DNA from 3 places in the Streptomyces sp. NPDC005393 genome. Region 1 is predicted to be linked to each of the others. Evidence: predicted binding sites of a transcription regulator. Region 1 holds the regulator's gene; each other region holds the start of a gene.
The links. The regulator HrcA, encoded in region 1, represses chaperone genes, less so after heat shock. The targets are predictions, from matches to a motif close to TTNGCACTCNGNNNNNCNGAGTGCNAA.

Region 1 (4,283 bases):
GCCCATCACCGGATCACCGTCCGTTGCACGCGTCCCCGGCCGGGCGCCTACCGACCGTTGAACGCGTCCTTGAGGCGCGAGAACAGCCCCTGCTGCCCCGGCTTGAATTCCCCTATCGGGCGCTCCTCGCCGCGCAGCTTGGACAGCCGCCGCAGCAGCTCCTCCTGCTCCGGGTCGAGCTTGGTCGGGGTCATCACCTCGACATGCACGATCAGATCGCCTCGGCCGCCGCCGCGCAGATGGGTGACGCCCCGCTGGTGCAGCGGGATCGACTGGCCGGACTGGGTGCCGGGCCGGATGTCGACCTCCTCCAGCCCGTCCAGCGTCTCCAGCGGCACCTTGGTGCCCAGCGCCGCCGCCGTCATCGGGATGGTCACCGTGCAGTGCATATCGTCGCCGCGCCGCTGGAAGACCGCGTGCGGCACCTCGTGGATCTCCACATACAGGTCGCCCGCCGGGCCGCCACCCGGGCCGACCTCGCCCTCGCCCGCCAGCTGGATCCGGGTGCCGTTGTCCACACCGGCCGGGATCTTCACCGTCAGCGTGCGCCGCGAACGGATCCGCCCGTCGCCCGCGCACTCCGGGCACGGGGTCGGCACCACGGTGCCGAAGCCCTGGCACTGCGGACACGGCCGCGAGGTCATGACCTGGCCCAGGAAGGACCGCGTCACCTGCGAGACCTCACCGCGGCCACGGCACATGTCGCAGGTCTGCGCCGAGGTGCCCGGCGCCGCGCCCTCGCCGCTGCACGTGGTGCAGACGACGGCGGTGTCGACCTGGATGTCCTTCGTCGTCCCGAACGCGGCCTCGCTGAGCTCCACATCGAGACGGATCATCGCGTCCTGGCCGCGCCGGGTCCTGGACCGCGGGCCGCGCTGCGACGCGGTGCCGAAGAAGGCGTCCATGATGTCGGAGAAGTTGCCGAAGCCCGCGCCGAAGCCACCGGCCCCGCCGCCTCCGGCCGCGCCCGACATCGGGTCCCCGCCCAGGTCGTAGACCTGCTTCTTCTGCGGGTCCGACAAGACCTCGTAAGCGGCGTTGATCTCCTTGAACCGCTCCTGGGTCTTCGGGTCCGGGTTCACATCCGGGTGCAGCTCGCGTGCGAGCCGGCGGAATGCCTTCTTGATCTCGTCCTGCGAGGCATCACGCCGCACGCCCAGGACTGCGTAGTAGTCCGTCGCCACTTACGACTCCGCCAGGATCTGTCCGACGTAACGTGCCACTGCGCGTACCGCTCCCATCGTTCCGGGGTAGTCCATGCGGGTCGGTCCGACCACGCCGAGTTTGGCGACCGCCTCGTCGCCCGAACCGTAGCCGACCGCGACGACCGAGGTGGCGGTGAGCCCCTCGTGAACATTCTCATGCCCGATTCGCACGGTCATACCCGAGTCCTTGGCCTCACCGAGCAGCTTGAGAAGGACGACCTGCTCCTCAAGTGCCTCCAGAACGGGCCGGATCGTCAGGGGGAAATCATGCACGAAACGCGTGAGGTTCGCGGTGCCGCCGATCATCAGCCGCTCCTCGGTCTCCTCGACAAGCGTCTCGAGCAAGGTCGCCAGTACGGTCGAGACCGTCCCCCGGTCCTCCTGTTCGAAGGACTCCGGAAGATCCTGCACCAACTGCGGCACATCCGCGAACCGCCGCCCCACGACCCGGCTGTTGAGCCGGGCCCGCAGATCCGCGAGCGACTCCTCGCTCACCGGAGTCGGGCAGTCCACCATGCGCTGCTCGACCCGCCCGGTGTCGGTGATCAGCACCAGCATCACCCGGGCCGTGGCCAGCGGCAGCAGCTCCACATGGCGCACCGTCGAACGCGTCAGCGACGGGTACTGCACCACCGCGACCTGCCGGGTCAGCTGCGCCAGCAGCCGGACCGTGCGCCCCACCACATCGTCGAGGTCGACGGCGCCGTCCAGGAAATTCTGAATGGCCCGGCGCTCCGGAGTGGACAGCGGCTTCACTCCGGCCAGCTTGTCCACGAAGAGCCGGTAGCCCTTGTCCGTGGGGATCCGCCCGGCGCTCGTATGCGGCTGGGCGATGAAGCCCTCGTCCTCCAGCGCGGCCATGTCGTTACGCACCGTGGCCGGGGAGACCCCCAGCCGGTGCCGCTCGGTGAGCGCCTTGGAGCCGACCGGCTCCTCCGTCCCGACATAGTCCTGGACAATGGCACGCAGCACTTCGAGCCTGCGTTCGCTGAGCACCCCGCGCACCTCCAGTCCAGCGGTCTCATCAGGTCGTCCCCCTGGCACTCAAAGGTCACGAGTGCCAGAACCCCCTAGCCAGTGTACGGCGGGGGCCGGTGGCATGGGCAAGAGCCGCCGTGTGGCGGCTCCTGCCCGACCCGCCACGCTATCGCCCCGAGAGCTAGCGTCTCGGTATGGAGACGTATTGGGAAGAGGCGGGCTGGGAACAGCTCGCACCCGGTGTCGCCCGCCGCCGGATGCCGGGCTGGGACGAGACGACCGGCGTGATCGTCGGCGAGACCGACGTCCTCGTCGTGGACACCGGCGCGACGCTGCGCGACGGCGCCGAGATCCGTCGCCAGATCACCCGGCTCTCCGGCCGCCGCCCCACCCGCATCGCGCTGACCCATCCGCATTTCGACCACGTCCTCGGCACCGCCGCCTTCGCGGGCTGCGAGGTGTACGGGGCCGCCGGGCTCGACGAGCTGCTGCGCCGCGACAGGGAGCCGCTGCGCGACAGCGCCATCCGGCAGGGCGTGGACCGGGACGCCGCCACCGAGGCCGCTGATCACCTCGTACTCCCCCACCATGGGGTCTCCGGCGAGCTCACCCTCGACCTGGGCGGCCGCCCCGTCCTCCTGGCGAACGTGGGCCCCGGCCATACCGCCTATGACCTGGCCGTCCTGGTCCCGGGCCGGCCCGAGGTGGTCTTCTGCGGCGACCTGGTCGAGGAGTCGGGCCCGCCCCAGGCGGGGCACGATGCGATCCCCACCCACTGGCCCGCCGCCCTCGACCGGCTGCTCGCCCTCGGCGGCGAGGACGCGCTGTACGTCCCGGGCCACGGCGCCGTCGTGGACGCCGCGTTCGTCCGCGCCCAACGCGACGAACTGGCCGCCCGCTTCGGCGTGTCTCACTGACACCCCGCGCTATCGTCATCCGGATGCGACAGTACGACCCGGACCTGACCCCGCCCTGGAAGCGGCAGCAGCCGGCCCCCGAGGTCCCCGCCGACCCGGACCTCGTCGTCGAGGAGGTCACCACCGGGTTCTGCGGTGCGGTGATCCGCTGCGAGAAGACCGCCCAGGGGCCCTCCGTCACCCTCGAGGACCGCTTCGGCAAGCACCGCGTGTTCCCCATGGAGCCCCGGGGCTTCCTCCTGGAGGGACGCGTCGTCACCCTTGTACGCCCGCGCACGGCGGCCCCCAGCACGCCCCGGCGCACGGCCTCCGGCTCGATCGCCGTCCCGGGAGCGCGCGCGAGGGTCGCCCGCGCGGGGCGCATCTACGTCGAGGGGCGCCATGACGCGGAGCTGGTGGAGCGGGTCTGGGGCGACGATCTGCGGATCGAGGGCGTCGTCGTGGAATACCTGGAGGGCGTCGACGACCTCCCCGCCATCGTCCGTGACTTCTCCCCCGGCCCGGACGCCCGGCTCGGCGTCCTGGTCGACCATCTGGTGACCGGCTCCAAGGAGTCCCGTATCGCCGCACAGGTCACCGACGAGAACGTCCTGATCGTCGGCCACCCCTACATCGACGTCTGGGAGGCCGTGAAGCCGTCCTCGGTCGGCATCCAGTCCTGGCCGACCGTGCCGCACGGCCAGGACTGGAAAAAGGGCGTCTGCCGCGCCCTGGGCTGGCCCGAGAACACCGGCGCCGCCTGGCAGCGGATCCTCTCCTCGGTCCACACCTACAAGGACCTCCAGCCGGAGCTGCTGGGGCGGGTGGAGCACCTGATCGACTTCGTGACGGTCCAGGGGCCCTAGTCGACCAGATCCCTGACCACGGCGTCCGCCAGCAGCCGCCCCCGCAGCGTGAGCACCGCCCGCCCCTTCTCGTACGGCTCCGGCTCCAGCAGCCCGTCCTCCAGCGCCCGCGCCGCGGCCCGCGCCCCGGCCGGGCGCAGCAGCGCCAGCGGGCACCCCTCGGCCAGCCGCAGCTCCAGCAGAATCCGCTCCACCCGACGCTCCTCGTCGGCCAGCACCTCCCGGCCCGCCCCGGGCGACCGGCCCTCGCTCAGCGCCTGCGCGTACGCCCCGGGGTGCTTCACGTTCCACCACCGCACGCCGCCCACATGGCTGTGCGCGCCGGGTCCGGCGCCCCA
Region 2 (4,283 bases), on a different contig from region 1:
CCGTGAGTGCGGTGAGCGTTTCGACCTCGGCCCGATCTTCGCGTGCGAGGCGTGTTTCGGGCCGCTCGAGGTCGCGTACGACCTGCCGAGCGGCGACCCGGAGGGGCTGCGCCGGCAGATCGAGACCGGTCCGGACAACATCTGGCGCTACGCCCCCCTCCTGCCGGTTCCGGCGGACGTCGCGGCCACGCCCAGTCTGAACCCCGGCTTCACCCAGCTGGTCAAGGCCGACAACCTCGCCCGTGAGCTCGGTGTCACGGGCGAGCTGCACATCAAGGACGACTCCGGCAACCCCACTCACTCCTTCAAGGACCGGGTCGTCGCCATCGCCGTCCAGGCCGCCCGCGCCTTCGGCTTCACCACCCTCTCCTGCTCCTCCACCGGCAACCTCGCCGGCGCGGTCGGCGCCGCGGCCGCCCGTGCGGGATTCCGCTCCTGCGTCTTCATCCCACACGACCTGGAGGCGGGCAAGGTCGTGATGGCGGCCGTCTACGGCGGCGAACTGGTCGGCATCGAGGGCACGTACGACGACGTCAACCGCTTCTGCAGCGAGCTGATCGGCGACCCCGCGGGCGAGGGCTGGGGCTTCGTCAACGTCAACCTGCGTCCGTACTACGGCGAGGGGTCCAAGACCCTGGCGTACGAGATCTGCGAGCAGCTCGGCTGGCGGCTGCCGGACCAGATCGTCATCCCGATCGCCTCGGGCTCCCAGCTCACCAAGATCGACAAGGGGCTGAAGGAGCTCATCGCGCTCGGTCTGGTCGAGGACAAGCCGTACAAGATCTTCGGCGCCCAGGCCGAGGGCTGCTCCCCGGTCTCCGCCGCCTTCAAGGCGGGCCATGACGTCGTACGGCCGCAGAAGCCGCAGACCATCGCCAAGTCGCTCGCCATCGGCAACCCGGCGGACGGCCCGTACGTCCTCGACATCGCGCGCCGCACCGGCGGCGCCGTGGAGGACGTCAACGACGAGCAGATCGTCGACGCGATCAAGCTGCTGGCCCGCACCGAGGGGATCTTCGCGGAGACCGCGGGCGGGGTGACGGTCGGCGTGACGAAGAAGCTGATCGAGGACGGGCTCCTCGACCCGACCCTCACCACCGTCGTCCTCAACACCGGTGACGGCCTCAAGACTCTCGACGCGGTGGCCCCCACCACCGGGCCCTCCGCCATCATCCGCCCCACCCTTGACTCGTTCCGAGAGGCTGGCCTCGTATGAGCGTCAACGTCCGAATCCCGACCATCCTGCGCACCTACACCGGCGGTCAGGCCGAGGTCAGCGCCGAGGGCGCGACCCTCGCCGAGGTCCTGGAAGACCTGGAGAAGAACCACCAGGGGATCTCGGCCCGCGTCCTGGATGACACCGGCAAGCTGCGCCGCTTCGTCAACGTCTACGTCAACGACGACGACGTCCGGTTCGCCGACGGCCTGGGCACGGCCACGCCGGACGGCGCCGGGGTCTCGATCATCCCGGCGGTCGCGGGCGGCTGCTGACCTCCGATCACCCCCTCACCTTTGGAATCGCCCCGTCCGGGGAGAAACGGACGGGGCGATTCCGTGTGTGGAATCGCGATACAGTTGCCCCGCTTCTCCCATGGCCCCGCCGTCGGACCCGCATATGAGAACTCGTCAACTTGTGCGCAAAGTGTGAGCGCGATTTGTCGGGTTAGTGCTCTATGCCCGGCCCGGCTTGCCCGAACTTCACGGGAATTCTTCACTTTTTACCGATCGGCCATGCCCAGAATTCTCGTCCGATTGACCTGTTGCAGAGGGCGTTGGGACGGATACATTCAGCGGCGGTCGACGCGTTCCGGCGCACACCCTCCATGACCGGAGGGTGAGGTCTGACCCGGGTCCGCGGAGTGCGGTCCTGCGCAAGGGCCAGTAATAGGGGAGTTAGGAATGGCTCAGGGCACCGTCAAGTGGTTCAACGCGGAGAAGGGGTACGGCTTCATCGCGGTCGACGGTGGTGCGGACGTGTTCGTCCACTACAGCGCGATCCAGATGGACGGTTACCGCACCCTCGAGGAAGGCCAGCGGGTCGAGTTCGAGATCTCGCAGGGCCAGAAGGGCCCGCAGGCGGACATGGTCCGCGTGGCCGTAGGCTGACGCGCCGACGCGAGGCAGCTGACTGAAGTGTCGAAGGGCCTGTGCCCCCTTGGGGGTACGGGCCCTTCGGCGTACGCGCCCTGCCCTGCGCTCCCTTGCCTTCTGTACCCCCTTGACCGGGCGCTTGCGCCCACCCGTCGCCCGACCGCCACCCCTCAACGACGCCTTCGGGCGCTTGCACTCATAGGGGTCGAGTGCTAATCATTGGCGTTAGCACTCTGACGTTGAGAGTGACAGAAGGACCGGGTCGGTGAGGCCCGCCCGGCAGTACGGGGCAAGGAACCGTACGGCCGGCAGGCCGTCCGTCGCGGGCGCCAGCGCGGTCCGGAGCAATCCACCCCGTCTTGGGAGGACCACTTCACATGGCCAAGATCATCGCGTTCGACGAGGAGGCGCGGCGCGGCCTCGAGCGCGGGATGAACCAGCTCGCCGACGCCGTCAAGGTCACCCTCGGCCCCAAGGGCCGTAACGTCGTCCTCGAGAAGAAGTGGGGCGCCCCCACGATCACCAACGATGGTGTGTCCATCGCCAAGGAGATCGAGCTCGAGGACCCGTACGAGAAGATCGGCGCCGAGCTGGTCAAGGAGGTCGCGAAGAAGACGGACGACGTCGCCGGTGACGGCACGACGACCGCGACCGTCCTCGCCCAGGCGCTGGTCAAGGAAGGCCTCCGCAACGTAGCCGCGGGCGCCAACCCGATGGCTCTCAAGCGCGGCATCGAGAAGGCCGTCGAGGCCGTCTCCGCCCAGCTGCTCGAGCAGGCCAAGGACGTGGAGACCAAGGAGCAGATCGCCTCCACCGCCTCCATCTCCGCCGCCGACACCCAGATCGGCGAGCTCATCGCCGAGGCGATGGACAAGGTCGGCAAGGAAGGTGTCATCACCGTCGAGGAGTCGCAGACCTTCGGGCTCGAACTCGAGCTCACCGAGGGCATGCGCTTCGACAAGGGCTACATCTCCCCGTACTTCGCGACGGACATGGAGCGTATGGAGGCGTCGCTCGACGACCCGTACATCCTGATCGTCAACTCGAAGATCTCCAGCGTGAAGGACCTCCTTCCGCTGCTGGAGAAGGTCATGCAGTCGGGCAAGCCGCTGCTGATCATCGCCGAGGACGTCGAGGGCGAGGCCCTGGCGACCCTGGTCGTCAACAAGATCCGTGGCACCTTCAAGTCCGTCGCCGTCAAGGCCCCGGGCTTCGGTGACCGCCGTAAGGCCATGCTCGGCGACATCGCCATCCTCACCGGTGGCACCGTCATCTCCGAGGAGGTCGGTCTCAAGCTGGAGAATGCGACGATCGACCTGCTCGGCCGCGCCCGCAAGGTCACCGTCACCAAGGACGAGACCACCATCGTGGACGGCGCCGGCGACCCCGAGCAGGTGCAGGGCCGGGTCAACCAGATCCGCGCCGAGATCGAGTCCTCGGACTCGGACTACGACCGCGAGAAGCTCCAGGAGCGCCTCGCGAAGCTGGCCGGCGGCGTCGCCGTCATCAAGGCCGGTGCCGCGACCGAGGTCGAGCTCAAGGAGCGCAAGCACCGCATCGAGGACGCGGTGCGCAACGCCAAGGCCGCCGTGGAGGAGGGCATCGTCGCCGGTGGTGGCGTCGCCCTGCTGCAGACCGTCTCCGTGTTCGAGAAGCTCGAGCTCGAGGGCGACGAGGCCACCGGTGCCCAGGCCGTGCGTCTGGCGCTCGAGGCCCCGCTGAAGCAGATCGCGGTCAACGCCGGCCTCGAGGGCGGCGTCGTGGTGGAGAAGGTCCGCAACCTGACCCCGGGCCACGGCCTCAACGCCGCGACCGGCGAGTACGTCGACCTGATCGCCGAGGGCATCATCGACCCGGCCAAGGTCACGCGCTCCGCGCTGCAGAACGCCGCGTCGATCGCCGCGCTGTTCCTGACCACCGAGGCCGTCATCGCCGACAAGCCGGAGAAGGCCGCCGCGGCGGGCGCTCCGGGCGGCATGCCGGGCGGTGACATGGACTTCTGATCGGCGGATCATTCGCCGGTCGGTCGAACCGTCCAGGACGTCGGGGCGGCACCCTTCACGGGTGCCGCCCCGACGGCGTTATGCGCGCGTCCGCTTTGCCCAGCGCTTGCGGCTTTGCCCAGCGCTTGTGGCGGGCCTCAACCTGCGGCGGCCGTCAACCTGCGGCGGCCTCAAGGGCGGTGCGCAGAT
Region 3 (4,283 bases), on a different contig from region 1:
AGACCGGCGTTCTCGGCGATCCAGCGCAGCGGCTCGACGACCGCGCGGCGGACCACGGCGGCACCGGTGGCCTCGTCGCCCTGGAGGTTCAGGCTGCCCTCAAGCACCTTCGCGGCGTGGACCAGAGCGGAGCCACCACCGGAGACGATGCCCTCCTCGACCGCGGCGCGGGTCGCGGAGATGGCGTCCTCCAGACGGTGCTTCTTCTCCTTGAGCTCGACCTCGGTGGCCGCGCCCACGCGGATCACGCACACGCCGCCGGCCAGCTTCGCGAGCCGCTCCTGCAGCTTCTCGCGGTCCCAGTCGGAGTCGGTGGACTCGATCTCGGCCTTGATCTGGTTGATACGCGCCTGGACGTCCCCGGGCTTGCCGCCACCGTCGACGATGGTGGTGTCGTCCTTGGTGACGGTCACGCGGCGGGCGGTGCCCAGCACGTCCAGGTCGGCCTGGTCGAGCTTGAGGCCGACCTCCTCGGCGATGACGGTCGCGCCGGTGAGGGCCGCGATGTCGCCGAGCATCGCCTTACGGCGGTCGCCGAAGCCCGGGGCCTTCACCGCGACGGCGCTGAAGGTGCCACGGATCTTGTTGACGACGAGGGTGGACAGGGCCTCGCCCTCCACGTCCTCGGCGATGATCAGCAGCGGCTTGCTGGCGCCGGCCTGGATGATCTTCTCCAGCAGCGGCAGGAGGTCCTGGATCGAGGCGATCTTGCCCTGGTGGATCAGGATGTACGGGTCGTCGAGGACGGCCTCCATACGCTCCTGGTCGGTCACCATGTACGGGGAGAGGTAGCCCTTGTCGAAGGACATGCCCTCGGTGAAGTCGAGCTCCAGGCCGAAGGTGTTGGACTCCTCGACGGTGATGACACCGTCCTTGCCGACCTTGTCCATCGCCTCGGCGATCAGCTCGCCGACCTGCTTGTCCTGAGCGGACAGCCCGGCCACGGCGGCGATGTCGGACTTGGAGTCGATCGGGCGGGCGGTGGCCAGCAGCTCGTCCGAGACGGCCTTGACGGCCGCGTCGATGCCCTTCTTCAGGGCGGCCGGGGAGGCACCCGCGGCCACGTTCTTCAGGCCCTCGCGGACCAGCGCCTGGGCCAGCACGGTGGCGGTGGTGGTGCCGTCACCAGCGATGTCGTTGGTCTTGGTCGCCACCTCCTTCACCAGCTGGGCGCCCATGTTCTCGAACGGGTCCTCGACCTCGACCTCGCGGGCGATGGTGACACCGTCGTTGGTGATGGTCGGAGCACCGAACTTCTTGTCGATGACGACATTGCGGCCACGGGGGCCGATCGTCACCTTGACGGTGTCCGCAAGCTTGTTGACGCCGCGCTCAAGGGCGCGACGGGCGTCCTCGTCGAACTTCAGGATCTTCGCCATGGGTTGCGTATGTCCTCTCAAACGAACCGCGCCCCGACCCCGGGTATCTGTGACACGGGCACCGGGGCGCGGCTCATAGGCAAAACTTCGGTGATTACTTCTCGATGATCGCGAGGACGTCGCGAGCCGAGAGGACGAGGTACTCCTCGCCGTTGTACTTCACCTCGGTGCCGCCGTACTTGCTGTACAGCACGACGTCACCGACGGAGACGTCGAGCGGAAGACGCTTGCCGTCCTCGAAGCGGCCCGGGCCCACGGCCAGGACGACGCCCTCCTGGGGCTTCTCCTTGGCGGTGTCCGGAATGACCAGGCCCGAAGCCGTGGTCTGCTCGGCGTCGAGCGGCTGGACCACAATGCGGTCCTCAAGCGGCTTGATGGCAACCTTGGAGCTGGTGGTCGTCACGATCCGACCTCCCCCTTCGGAGATCTCACGGGGTTAACTGTCTGAGGTGGCGACCAGGTGGATCCGTCGTCGCGGGTGCCGGACCTGCCCGTCGCTGTATCTCTGGCACTCGGTGCTCCCGAGTGCCAGCCCCGACATTATGACGCGGTTAGCACTCAGTCAACCAGAGTGCCAAGGGACGAGGTGGCGAGCCGCGCGGGTCGGCGTCATACGTAGTCCTCCAGCCGGCCGATGGTGAACCCCTGTGCCTGGATCGCACGCACCAGCGAAGTGATCATGTCGGTCATGGACTGCCCCTCCAGCTGCTCCGGGCCCCGGAAGTGCGCGAGGATGATGTCCCCCGGCCGCAGCTCCCCGCCGGAGCGGTACGCCAGCCCGTGGGTCTCCATCTCGGCGCGCCACAGCACCACCGTCTGGATCCCGCAGGAGGCCGCCGCGTGCAGCGTCGTCTCGTCGTACTCGCCGTAGGGCGGGCGGAAGAGACGTGGCTGCCGGCCGAAGCGGTTGCGGAGGATGTCCTGCTGACCGCAGATCTCCCGGACCTGGTCGTCGTAGTTCATGCCGGCGAGGCTGGGATGGGTGAGCGTGTGGTTCTCCATCGGGTTGCCGAGTCGGCGGAGCTGGTCGAAGTAGCCGTACTGGTCGCCGATCACGTTGTCGGTCAGGAACGCGGTGAACGGCAGGCCGAGATCCCGGGCCTGTTCCACGAAGCGCGGGTCCTTCTCGATGCCGTCGTCGATGGTCACGAAGACCACCCGGTCGTTGGTGGGCACCCGGCGCACCAGCGGCGGCACCGCCGCCCGTTGCGGCCCCGGCGGTCCGAGCAGCGGCTTGCCGGCGGGCGGGGGCGGCGGCACCTCCAGCGGCCGGTCGAGCCCCCAGCGGCGGTACGCGTCCGGGTCGCCCATCGGCGCCGAGCGCACCCACGGCGGGGCCGAGCCGGGGGGATCGGAGGCCGGCGGCGGGGCGGACCCGGGCATCGAGCCCGGGGGCGGTGACGCGTCCGCGTCCGGGGGCGGCTGCGCGCCCGCGTGGGGGGGCGGTGGCACGGGCGGCGCCGGGGGCCGCCCCTCCGGCTCCTGCCCGGATTCCTGCCCGGGCTCCGGCCCGGGCTCCGGCCCCGACTGCGGCCGCCACTCCGACGCGGGGGCGGAGGATGCGGGCGGCGCGTCGGCCGCCCGGCCCGCCTTGGCGTACGGCTCGGGAGTACCGAGGCTGCCGCATCCGGTGAGCATGATCGCCGTCGTGGCGGCGAGAACCAGACACCTCGAAAAGCCAGTCTTGATCATCATCACATAAGTGATCTTCGGCCGCGGAGCGCGAAACCGCTCGCCCCAGACGTGCGAATGCGCTCGCCGGAGCGGGGAGAATGGGCCATGTGGACGTTGACGCCTTCGACTCACTGCTCGGCGAAGAGGGGCAGTCACTGCTCTCCGCGCTCCGCGATTACGACCCGGCGCATGAGCTCGCCACCGCGACCCGGCTGCGCCGCGACCATCCGCCGGCGCTGGTCTCGGCGGCCCTGACCCAGGCCGAGCTGCGGCAGCGGGCGGTGGCCAAATTCGGTGCCGAGGACGCGTACCGCATGTACTTCACGCCGAACGGTGTCGAGCAGTCCACCCGCACCTCCGTCGCCGACTACCGCGCCGCCCGGTTCGTGGAGTTCGGCGTCCGCCGGGTCGCCGATCTGTGCTGTGGCATCGGCGGCGACGCGATCGCGCTCGCGCGCGCCGGGATCTCGGTCCTGGCCGTCGACCGTGATCCGCTGACCTGCGCCGTCGCCCGCGCCAACGCCGAGGCGCTGGGCCTGGCCGGCCTCATCGAGGTCCGCTGCGCGGATGTCACCGAGATCGACACCGCCCCCTTCGACGCCGTCTTCGTCGACCCCGCCCGGCGCGGCGGCCGTGGCCGTGTCTTCGACCCCGAGGCGTACTCCCCGCCCCTGTCCTGGGCCATCGAGGCCGCCCGCACCACCCCGCGCGCCGCCCTCAAGATCGCCCCGGGCATTCCGCACGAGGCGATCCCACCGGACGCGGAGGCCGAGTGGATCTCGGACCACGGCAATGTGAAGGAGGCCGTCCTGTGGTTCGGCACGGCCCGCCCCGGGATGCGCCGCGCCACCCTCCTGCCGGGCGGCCACTCCCTCCTCGGCACCTGCCGCCTCCCCGACCCCGACCCGGGTCCGGTCGGCCGCTGGCTCTACGAACCGGACGGCGCCGTCATCCGCGCCCACCTCGTCGCCGATGTCGCCGCCCGCATCGGCGGCCGCCTCATCGACCCCACGATCGCCTACATCACGACCGACGAGCTGCGCCCGACGCCCTACGCCACGGCATACGAGATCACCGACGTCCTGCCCTTCAACCTGAAGAAGCTCAAGGCCCTGCTGCGCGAGCGGGAGGTCGGCATCGCCACCATCAAGAAGCGCGGCTCGGCCGTCGAGCCGGAACAGCTCCGCAAGAAGCTCCGCCTCGAAGGGGTGAACGCCTGCACGATCCTGC

Region 2: the regulator HrcA is predicted to act here: its motif matches at 2,317-2,343, upstream of groL (chaperonin GroEL).
Region 3: the regulator HrcA is predicted to act here: its motif matches at 1,931-1,957, upstream of groES (co-chaperone GroES).

The regions. Positions count from the first base shown of each region.
Region 1 is NZ_JBEXFG010000004.1:193,082-197,364, reverse strand. Features, by position in the region: gene dnaJ (molecular chaperone DnaJ) at 48-1,184, opposite strand; gene hrcA (heat-inducible transcriptional repressor HrcA) at 1,185-2,201, opposite strand; gene ABZS71_RS06805 (MBL fold metallo-hydrolase) at 2,378-3,100, shown strand; gene ABZS71_RS06800 (DUF3097 domain-containing protein) at 3,124-3,945, shown strand; gene hemW (radical SAM family heme chaperone HemW) at 3,942-4,283, opposite strand, start outside.
Region 2 is NZ_JBEXFG010000025.1:18,270-22,552, forward strand. Features, by position in the region: gene thrC (threonine synthase) at 1-1,216, shown strand, start outside; gene ABZS71_RS21125 (MoaD/ThiS family protein) at 1,213-1,491, shown strand; gene ABZS71_RS21130 (cold-shock protein) at 1,900-2,106, shown strand; gene groL (chaperonin GroEL) at 2,469-4,094, shown strand.
Region 3 is NZ_JBEXFG010000013.1:155-4,437, reverse strand. Features, by position in the region: gene groL (chaperonin GroEL) at 1-1,379, opposite strand, end outside; gene groES (co-chaperone GroES) at 1,474-1,782, opposite strand; gene ABZS71_RS13845 (polysaccharide deacetylase family protein) at 1,989-3,074, opposite strand; gene ABZS71_RS13840 (methyltransferase domain-containing protein) at 3,152-4,283, shown strand, end outside.